2 regions of the Paraburkholderia sp. RAU2J genome follow, and region 1 is predicted to be linked to the other one. Evidence: riboswitches for the same ligand, from Rfam matches in the RefSeq annotation. Region 1 holds a riboswitch; the other holds the start of a gene.
What was found. A riboswitch is a leader RNA that binds a small molecule or an ion and turns the genes downstream of it on or off. The one in region 1 is predicted to bind cobalamin.
Positions count from the first base shown of each region.

Region 2: it holds a riboswitch for cobalamin, as region 1 does, so the genes downstream of both, cobW (cobalamin biosynthesis protein CobW) here and B0G69_RS19985 (CbtB-domain containing protein) in region 1, are expected to answer to the same signal.

Region 1 is NZ_RBXG01000002.1:568,623-573,943, reverse strand. Features, by position in the region: rRNA gene B0G69_RS19995 (16S ribosomal RNA) at 1-1,334, opposite strand, end outside; gene B0G69_RS19990 (CbtA family protein) at 2,035-2,775, opposite strand; gene B0G69_RS19985 (CbtB-domain containing protein) at 2,787-3,008, opposite strand; cobalamin riboswitch at 3,049-3,187, opposite strand; gene B0G69_RS19980 (histidine phosphatase family protein) at 3,251-3,877, shown strand; gene B0G69_RS19975 (hypothetical protein) at 3,920-4,360, opposite strand; gene B0G69_RS19970 (ATPase domain-containing protein) at 4,610-5,321, shown strand, end outside.
Region 2 is NZ_RBXG01000002.1:1,622,571-1,627,891, reverse strand. Features, by position in the region: gene cobN (cobaltochelatase subunit CobN) at 1-1,449, opposite strand, end outside; gene cobW (cobalamin biosynthesis protein CobW) at 1,456-2,550, opposite strand; cobalamin riboswitch at 2,759-3,039, opposite strand; gene B0G69_RS24775 (TolC family outer membrane protein) at 3,701-5,101, shown strand; gene B0G69_RS24770 (type I secretion system permease/ATPase) at 5,112-5,321, shown strand, end outside.

The DNA.
Region 1 (5,321 bases):
CGATTCCAGCTTCACGCACCCGAGTTGCAGAGTGCGATCCGGACTACGATCGGTTTTCTGGGATTGGCTCCACCTCGCGGCTTGGCAACCCTCTGTTCCGACCATTGTATGACGTGTGAAGCCCTACCCATAAGGGCCATGAGGACTTGACGTCATCCCCACCTTCCTCCGGTTTGTCACCGGCAGTCTCCCTGGAGTGCTCTTGCGTAGCAACTAGGGACAAGGGTTGCGCTCGTTGCGGGACTTAACCCAACATCTCACGACACGAGCTGACGACAGCCATGCAGCACCTGTGTTATGGCTCCCTTTCGGGCACCCCGGCCTCTCGGCCAGGTTCCATACATGTCAAGGGTAGGTAAGGTTTTTCGCGTTGCATCGAATTAATCCACATCATCCACCGCTTGTGCGGGTCCCCGTCAATTCCTTTGAGTTTTAATCTTGCGACCGTACTCCCCAGGCGGTCAACTTCACGCGTTAGCTACGTTACCAAGTCAATGAAGACCCGACAACTAGTTGACATCGTTTAGGGCGTGGACTACCAGGGTATCTAATCCTGTTTGCTCCCCACGCTTTCGTGCATGAGCGTCAGTATTGGCCCAGGGGGCTGCCTTCGCCATCGGTATTCCTCCACATCTCTACGCATTTCACTGCTACACGTGGAATTCTACCCCCCTCTGCCATACTCTAGCCCGCCAGTCACAAATGCAGTTCCCAGGTTAAGCCCGGGGATTTCACATCTGTCTTAGCGAACCGCCTGCGCACGCTTTACGCCCAGTAATTCCGATTAACGCTTGCACCCTACGTATTACCGCGGCTGCTGGCACGTAGTTAGCCGGTGCTTATTCTTCCGGTACCGTCATCCCCCCAGGGTATTCGCCCAAAGGATTTCTTTCCGGACAAAAGTGCTTTACAACCCGAAGGCCTTCTTCACACACGCGGCATTGCTGGATCAGGCTTGCGCCCATTGTCCAAAATTCCCCACTGCTGCCTCCCGTAGGAGTCTGGGCCGTGTCTCAGTCCCAGTGTGGCTGGTCGTCCTCTCAGACCAGCTACAGATCGTCGCCTTGGTAGGCCTTTACCCCACCAACTAGCTAATCTGCCATCGGCCGCCCCTTGAGCGCGAGGTCCCGAAAGATCCCCCGCTTTCCTCCGCAGAGCGTATGCGGTATTAATCCGGCTTTCGCCGGGCTATCCCCCACTCCAGGACACGTTCCGATGTATTACTCACCCGTTCGCCACTCGCCACCAGACCGAAGTCCGTGCTGCCGTCCGACTTGCATGTGTAAGGCATGCCGCCAGCGTTCAATCTGAGCCAGGATCAAACTCTTCAGTTCAAACCTGTTACTGTTTTTCGGTCTCTTTCGAAACCGGTCGCTCACTCAACGTACTGACGAAGCGTCCGACCATCTCCCGATGGCCAAACCTTCCTTTCATTACTGTGTGAGACTTGATACTTCCGCTTTTACGGCAGACTCCGCAGAATCCACCGTCGCGTCCCGCATCAAGCGCCCACACTTATCGGCTGTTAATTTTTAAAGATCATTCGCTCAGAAGCTCTGCTTTCTTCGCGTCCGTCATCTAACGGGAGGCGAATTATGCGATGCGGCCCGCACCCCGTCAACCCCTTCGATGCAATTATTTTCGAAAAGTTGAGAAGCGCAGAAAAGAAGGACTTTGAAGATGGCGACAAGTTAGTTAGTCGTCCGATTTAATATGACGCATCGAGCAAAGCCAGCGAGCGACTAATAGAGAGTGCGGATACTAGATGGGATGGAGCGGGAGCGGACGTGTCCGTCGCACGGTCGGATATTCCTCCTACCAGACAGGGAGTCGCGCAGAGTCCGATGAACTCGCTTTGCGGCCACGCATCTATACAGGAGACCAGAGCCGTCCCGCGAAACTTGTCCACAGAAAAAGTGCGCAAGCCTGTGGATAACCTTCCCACAACCGCGCCAAGTCCTTGATGTAAAGCCTTTCTCGCGCGTTGCGCGCCGGGCGCGGCCATCTTCGTGGTCACGCCCGTCTCGGCCAAGGTCAAGCCGACCTGGTTACCGCGCCCCCATTCACGCGCATAAAAGCGCCGCGCTCGACCAGCGCGCCGAACAGCAGTCCGATCGTCGTCCACATGATCACCTGCATGCCAATCGCCGCGACGCGGAACTTCCACAGCAGCACGGCAGGGAAAGCCGCCGGCACTTCGTTGATGACCGGCATCGACAGTTGCACCGCTGCGATGATCGCAACGAACACCAGTCCCGCGACAATCGAGCCGTTCCATGCGCCGAGCTTCATCACCGCGCGCCGCCGGACTTTCAGCGAGAACACCATCGCCGTCAGCGAGATTGCGATCATCAGGAAGAACAGCCCCGTGCGCATGCCGATCGTCTCGGGGTCGCCGACTGACGGCGGATTCGCCGGGTACTTGATGTTCGGCACGATCACCAGTGCAATGAACGCGCCCAGCGCGAGCCATGCAGATAACGCGCGCGCGCTCATCGCGCCCACTCGTCCATACGCGTAGGCGAACACCAGCGAGAACAGGCCGCCGAACGCCGCCCCATACGTCACCACGCCCGTCAGCAAGCCCAGGCCCGCTTGCGTGTCGCGGCTCACGAGTTCGGGTTCAGGCGCATCGCCATGCGCAGCCTCGGCCTTTTCTTCGAACGAAATCGCCTGATCGACCTGCGGCTCGCCGACCATTCCGGCGAAGCCGAACGTGAGCAGTCCCGCGGCGATGCCTGCGAGCATCCCGCGCACCAACAATTTACCAACCATGTCCGACTCCGTTAGTGGCAAGGAAAGCCAAGCAGATGGCGGCCGTCGTGCACGAATTCATGCACGTACATGCCGGGCACCAGCGACGTGGCGCCCTGTTCCGCACCGACGAAGTAAAGCGCGAGCAATAGCAACAAGCCGCCGAACACGACCCACGGCAGCAACTCGCGCAGCGGAATCGGCGTGGGTTGGGCGACGGGTTGGGAAGCGGAATCGAAAACAGCTTCGGTCATGAGGACATCTCCTGGGGTAGCGCGCCCCGAAAGTCGATTGCAGAGGGATGGTGCGAAGCTCAGGTCTGGCTTTCGGCTAGTGGTGCCGATTACAGTGGCGCGACCGCGCCGGGCTCTCACCGGCTTCCGTGCTTCGCAGCCCCGTTATTCTACGCGCTAAACTTCGGCCTTCGTGAACGTCGGAGGCCGCACGATGCGGGCCGGCGTTGCGTGTCGGCACGGCATCGAGGGAAACGAACGGAATGGACATGCGACTGTTACTGCTGAGCCCCGCATCGACCGCCGCGCAACGCGCAGGCCGCTTTCCCGCCGACGATCCGCTGGACGCGCGCGGCCTCGCCGAAGTCAAAGCCCATGCGGCACGTTTGCGTGCTGCGCTTTCCGGCGACGCGGCCACCTTTGTCAGCCCGGCCACTTGTGCACGCGAGACGGCGTCGGCGCTGGGCCTCGCCGCGACCGTCGACGCCGCGCTGGCGGATATCAACTATGGCAACTGGCAGGGAAGGCGCCTTGCCGATCTCGCCATCGAAGCGCCGCAAGAGCTGGCCGCATGGACGCTTGACCCCTACGCCGCGCCACCCGGCGGCGAATCGTTCAGTCAGCTAGTCACGCGAATGGGACAGTGGCTCGACGCGCTCGGCACGCCGGATGAAACTGGCGGCGGAACAACCAATGGAAAGACGAGCGCCGCATCGACCCGCGCACACACGGTCGTCGCCGTGACACACGCGCCGCTGCTGCGGGCCGCGATCGTATATGCGATTGGGGCATCGCCCACGGTGTTTCCGCGCATCGAGATTACGCCGCTCTCGATGGTCGAGTTGCGGTATTCGCAGCGTGGCTGGACATGGCGGCCGGCCTCGCTCTAGCCGCATCCAGTCGTAACCGCCAGCCGTCCGAGCGCCGCTCCCTCACTGTCCCGACACAACCAGACGCAAACTGTTCGCCCCCGCCGGCGTCAGCGTGATATCGGTCCGCCTGCCCTTCGCGCCCAGATAAAAGTGCTGGCGCCCCGGCGAATTCTGATCATGCGTCGCGTCCGGCAAACAGGATGCGATATCCGCCGCCACGGCTTGCAGCGCGTCCAGCTTCGAGGCGGCATCGCCATGCGGCGTCCACGTGCATTGGAAACTGCGATGACTCGCGGAACATTGCGCGTCGTCGCCATAGGGTTGCGCAACGCCTTTGCCGTCTTCCGGCGTCAACGACGCAAGACCGTCGGGCGCGGCCGACACGATCCGTTTGAGCGTGGCGCACGGGCTGGGCGTATCGTCGGCATAGGCGGCACCCGGCAATAACGCGCCGAGCGATGCAGCGGCATAGACAGCGGCAAGCAATCGGAAGTGGTTCATATCGGCGGCAGTCTGTTGAAAAGAGGCCTGGCGGACGGCATTGACGCATTCCCAGCCTGAGTTCAACGCGGCAGCACGCTCCGTGCCCATTGGCGGGTCACGCGTCATGCGCGCCGCCCGCGTATATCCCTCCCGCGTACATCCCTCCCGCGCAGCAACCCGCTCTCCGCACCAATGGCACACAACTTGCGTGCCCGCCGTACCGGCCCAGAGAATTCCGCCACCCAAACCGACGCACACCGCTACGCCATGTCAAACAAAATTGCCGCCGACACCCCGGCCCGCCTTTCCAGCGGTATCGAAGGAATCGACAACATTCTGGGGGGAGGTCTCACACCCAACCGTATGTATCTCGTGGAAGGCGAACCGGGTACAGGTAAAACCACCTTGGCCTTGCAATTCCTACTCAAGGGCGCCGAGGAAGGCCAGACCGGCCTGTACATCACGCTCTCCGAAACCCGCGCCGAGCTGGTCTCGGTCGGCGAAAGCCACGGCTGGGACGTCAGCCGCTTCTCGATCCTCGAGTTGCTCTCCGACGAAGGCCTCGACCCGCAATACGAGCAGACCGTGCTGCACCCAGCGGAAGTCGAGCTAGGCGAAACCGTGCGCAACGTGATCGAGCAGGTCGAAGAACTCAAACCCGCGCGCATCGTGCTCGACAGTCTCTCCGAACTGCGTCTGCTTTCGCAAAACCCGCTGCGCTACCGCCGGCAGATTCTCGCGCTCAAACGTTATTTCGCGACCCGTGAATGCACGGTGCTGCTGCTCGACGACAATTCGTCGGATGCCGGCAACGTGCAACTGCACAGCATTGCGCACGGCGTGATCACGCTCGACAACCTCGCGCACGACTACGGCGGCAACCGGCGCCGCGCGCGCGTCGCGAAGATGCGCGGCATCAAGTTCCGCGAGGGCTTTCACGACTTCACGCTCGACACGGGCGGGATCCACGTCTATCCGC
Region 2 (5,321 bases), 1.1 Mb from region 1:
GGGCGTGCCCCAGCGCGCATTCAGTGCTTGACGCGCGCCGGCGGGCAGCGCGTTGAAATGTGCGAGATAGTCGTCGAGCGCGAGGCTTTGCAGCGCGGGCCGCAGATCGCGCATCACCGGATCGTTGGTTACGCCTTGCGTGAGCTTCTTCAGCAGCGCATCGCCATCGGCGAGCAATTCGTCCGCGAGACGATAGCCCTCGTCGCGCAGCATCGCCAGCATGCCGACCACCGACGCCGGTGTGTCGAGTCCCACACCATTGCCGATGCGCCCTTCGCTCATCGGATAGTTGGCGAGAATCAGCGCGAGTTTTTTGTCCGCGTTATCGAGTGAACGCAGACGGCACCAGCGCCGGCTCAGTTCGGCGAGAAAGCCCACACGTTCGAGGTCCGGCTGATAACGCACCACGTCGACCTGGGTGTGCACACAGCGATACGCGAGCCCCTTGAAACTGATCGCGCGCGTGATGATGCGCCCGTCCACTTCCGGCAGCGCGATATGCATGGCGATATCGCGCGAATTGAGGCCGTGGTTGTCCTTGAGCCAGTCGTCGCGATTGCCGCCGCTCAAAATCACCTGGAACACCGGCGCGTCGCCGGCCAGCGCGAGCGGCGCGGGGTCGTCGATCGCGGACGCGGCGAAGGCCGTCGTGTTCAACACCAGCGCGACCTCGTGTTGCGCGCATAGCGTCTGCACGACGTCGCGGCTCATCGCATCTTTCAGCGACGTGATCGCGATCGGCAACGGATTGAGGCCCTGCGCTTCGAGCGCGTCGATCAGCGCGTCGAACACCGCCGTGTTGGCCGCCTGCAGATGCGCCTTGTAGAACAGGATCGCCGCGATCGGCGCGCCGGCTTGCCAGCGCGCCTGCCAGTCGGCGACGCTCGGCACGTCGTGCCGCGGATGATAGAGCGCGGCGGCCGGCAACGCGCGCGGCGGCGCAGGCTCGCGCCCCCAGCCGAACGCGCGGTGCGCGATGCAGCGCAAAAACGCCTCGGCGTTTTGCGGCCCGCCTTCACGCAGATAGCGCCAGAGCTGATGACACAGATCGGCGTCGGCGGTGCTGCGCGCGAGCAGGTTCGGATCTTCCTGCAAGTCGCCGGAAAACATCGCGAGCGTCTGCTGTTTGCGCTCCGCCAGCGCGACCACCTGCTCGATGCCGTACGGCCAATACGCTTCGCCGCCCAGGTGATCGACCACCACCACGCGCGCGTGCTGCAGCACATCCTCGAGATAGAAATCGACCGAGGCCGGTTGCCGCAGATACGTGACGTTCGCGAGCCGCACGCTGGGGAAGCCCTCGCCCAGCCGCGGAAACACACTCGCGAGCAGCGACAGCGTGGTGTCGGCGGAACTGAGCACGACGATGTCGGCGGGCTGCTGATCGATACGGATCACGCCCTGCGTATCGTCGACGAAACCGCCCGGCGTCGTGCGCAGCAGATGCATGAGTGCTTACGCCTCGCTGGCCGCGGCGCTCGACGACACGACGCCGAGCGCCGCGTCGAACGCGCGTTGCAACGCGGTCTGGTCGAGATCTTCGCCGATCAGCACGAAGCGGCTTTGCGTCCCTTCGCCGGGCTGCCAGCGTCGATCGAAATAGCTGTCGAAGCGCCGGCCCACCCCCTGGATCACGAGACGCATCCGTGCGCCCGGCAATGCGGCGAAGCCTTTCACGCGGTAAATCGTGTTCGCTTCGACGAGCGCTTGCAGCGCGGCGATCACCGCTTCGCGCGACGGCGCGCTCGCCTGCACCACCACCGAATCGAATTCGTCATGGTGGTGATCGGCATCCTCGGCGGAACCGTGATGATCGTGGCGCAAGTGGATCGTTTCTTCCGATGCCGCTTCGAGACCCAGCAGCGTATGCAGATCGAGCTGGCCCATTTGCGCGCGCACGATCTTCACCTGCGGCGCAATCTCTTCGCGGATCACCGCTTCGAGCGCGCCTTGCTGCGCGTCGTCGAGCAGGTCCGTCTTGTTCAGGATCACGAGGTCGGCCGACGAGAGTTGATCTTCGAACAGTTCGTGCAGCGGCGACTCGTGATCGAGATTCGGATCGGCCTTGCGCTGCGCGTCGACGGCCACGGGATTGTCGGCGAACTGGCCGCTGGCGGCAGCCGGGCCGTCGACGACCGTGACGACCGCATCGACGGTGAAGCTGTTCCTGATCTGCGGCCAGTTGAACGCCTGCACCAGCGGCTTGGGCAACGCGAGACCGGAGGTTTCGATCAGCACGTGATCGATCTGCTCGCGGCGCTCGACGAGCTTTTCCATCACGGGAAAGAACTCTTCCTGCACGGTGCAGCACAGGCAGCCGTTCGCGAGTTCATACAGTTGCCCTTCGGTTTCGACGCCGTTTTCATCGCAACCGACGCCGCAGCCTTTGAGGATTTCGCCGTCGATGCCGAGCTCGCCGAACTCGTTGACGATCACCGCAATGCGCTTGCCGCCCGCATGCTGAAGAATATGCCGCAGCAGCGTGGTCTTGCCGCTGCCGAGAAAACCCGTGACGATGGTGACGGGGATCTTGCGCATTTGAGTTTGCATCGTGTGGTCCATCCGTAGGCGTTGCACGGGGCCGCCGGTACGTTCGCGCGTCTGTCTGCATGGGCCGGCCGAGCGGACACGCACGAGGCGCACGCGCTGCCAAAGCCGGCTCGATCACAACACACGGGGACGAACGGCGGCGTCGCCGCGACAACGGTAAACAGAAAGCGGGTGTGAGGTCAATAACGCGCCGTCGCATCCCCGCGACGGGCATCCTGCGTATTCTGGCCGGTATCCGGGCTGGCGAAAGCGCCGCTTCCCCTTCCCGGACGAGTGATTTCTCGCCCAGTGGTGATATGCCGACGCGGCCTTGCGCGTGGACATCGAAGCCGGCTCCGCAGCGTCGGTCAATCCAGTCGACGCCACTTTTCGCTTACCGTTGCGGGGGCAGCACAGGTTGACCCGGTCCAATGCAGGCGGGCACCCTGTTTCCCGTTTAACTGCATGCGCACGAGCGCGCACACGAGCACCAAAGTGCGTGCGAGTGTAGGCCGGCGGCTCCGCGCCGTCAAGGAAACGCCGGCCGCAAGCGCTTATCGGACGGGGTGCCATGTGCTGTCGTATGCGCGCGTTTGGTGCCCGCACATGCGTTCGCGTGTGCAGTTAAACGGGAAACAGGCAGCGCGTCATGTGCTCAACCTGTGCTGTCCCCGCAACGGGCATTTACGTGAAAACCCCTATCCCTTGGAAGCCTTGTCAGGCAAGGGTTCCAGCCAGATGCGCTGGAGCCCTGCGGGGCGACTACATTGCCGTGGGGAGCGAGTGGGGAAGTTGCGGGATGTTTGCGGAAAGAACCCCGGCCGTCTGGGGGAATTCGTAAAGACCACTTGCCATTGGCGGCGGTTATGAAGCTGGGTCACCAGACACGCGCGAACGTCACAGCGGGCCGGATTCCCAGCGGGAAAGTACATCACTCGTCATCGTCTGCCCGGCGAGGCCAGTTGAGGGACGGCGGACGATTTTCCGGTTTCACAATTACCGGACGCAAGACAACTCCCGGACTCTTCTCGGCTTCGACAACATCGGCATTTACATTTCAGATTCGTCCGACTTCCAAAAAGGGGACGCAGCAGTAGCCTCTTGGATCCATTGTCCAGGAGGAAATTTAGCGAATGCCAACGAATCAAATCAGCGACGCCGTGAGCCTGTGATGCTCAACAGGAATTGTCCACGACGTCGTCTGGCCAGACAGACCGCGCGTCTGTCGAAAAACCGTGCGCTTTTGCTCGGCCTCCTCACGCTACTGTCTGGCGGCGTGCCAACGTATGCGGCAGGCCTGCTGCAACTGGCTGACGACGCATTCTCCAACGACGCCAAACTTGCGAGCGCCGAAGCGGCCTATCGGGCAGGACTTGAAAAGGAACCCGAGGCGCGCGGCGCGCTACTGCCTCATCTTTCCTTTACGGAATCCACATTCAGGAACACCGTCAATGTTCCCGGCCAGCCTGCGGCCGGCTATTCGACGGTCGGGTCAACGCTGTCGCTGAACCAGTCTGTTTTCAAGTGGGACGACTGGCAAATCTATCAGCAAAGCAGGCTATCCGTGATGGCGTCCGGCCTCGCCTTCGCAAGTGCAAAACAGGATGCGACACTTCGTGTGTCGCAGGCATACTTCGACGCGCTGGGCGCTAAGGACACTTTCCTGCTGGCCCAGGAGCATCAGCGTTCAGTCGCTGAACAACTGGCGCTCACACAACGAACATTCTCGCTAGGCGCTGCCACCGTCGTTGACCTTGATGAAGGACAGGCAGCCGCGGACGCTGCCGTGGCTGACCTTGCACATGCACAAGGCGACCTCGCGACCCGATACGCCGCCCTGCAAAAGATAGTGGGGCATCCTGTCGATGGCCTGGACCCACTCAATGACGATGCGGCGTTATCGCTTTCCATATCTCAGCCAATCGAAAACTGGGTGTCGGATGCCGAAACGTCAGGGCTGGACGTCAGACAGCAGCAGATCGCCCTTGAGATTGCACGACGCGAAATCTCGAAGGTCAATGCGGGATTCATGCCGAGCATATCGATTGTCGGCAATGTCAGTCACGGTAACGCGGCATTCATCAACGGACAGACAAACTTCAATACCGGCGCGAACCGGGCAACGTCCGGCGAAGTGGGAATTCAGATCAGCATTCCCCTGTTCGACGGATTCTCCACGACGAGCAGAAAGCGCGAGGCGCTCGCACTGCGCGACAAGGCAGACCACGATCTTGAAGACGCGCGCCGTTCGGCTGCGCTGGATGCGCAACAGGCGTTCTTTGGTGTGCGTGATGGACTGGCGCAGGTTTCCGCGCTTCGCACCGCGCAGCGGTCGGCTGAGACCGCCCTGCGTTCGAATCGCAAGGGCTTCAAGGTGGGTGTGCGGATCAATGCAGATGTCCTGAATGCCGAGGACAAACTGTTCAGCACCCGGCGCGATCTTTCAAAAGCGCGCTACGACACACTGATGCAATTTCTCCATCTCAAGGCAAGCGTGGCCCAGCTCGACGGCACGACGCTCGCGCAACTCGTCGGCAGCAGCGACGGGCAACCCGAGCAGCCAAACAAATAAAAAGACCTTCATGTTTCATGCAATCAAGCGACACGCGTGGTTTGCCGCGCTGTTTGGTGTTGCCAGCAATCTGCTGGTTCTCGCCCCCACGTTGTACCTCTTGCAGGTCTATGACCGCGTGTTGCCAAACCGAAGTCTGGAAACACTCGCCATGCTGATGGCTTTCATGGTCATCGCATTGCTGATGATGCTGGCCGTCGATGTGGTGCGCAGTCGCCTG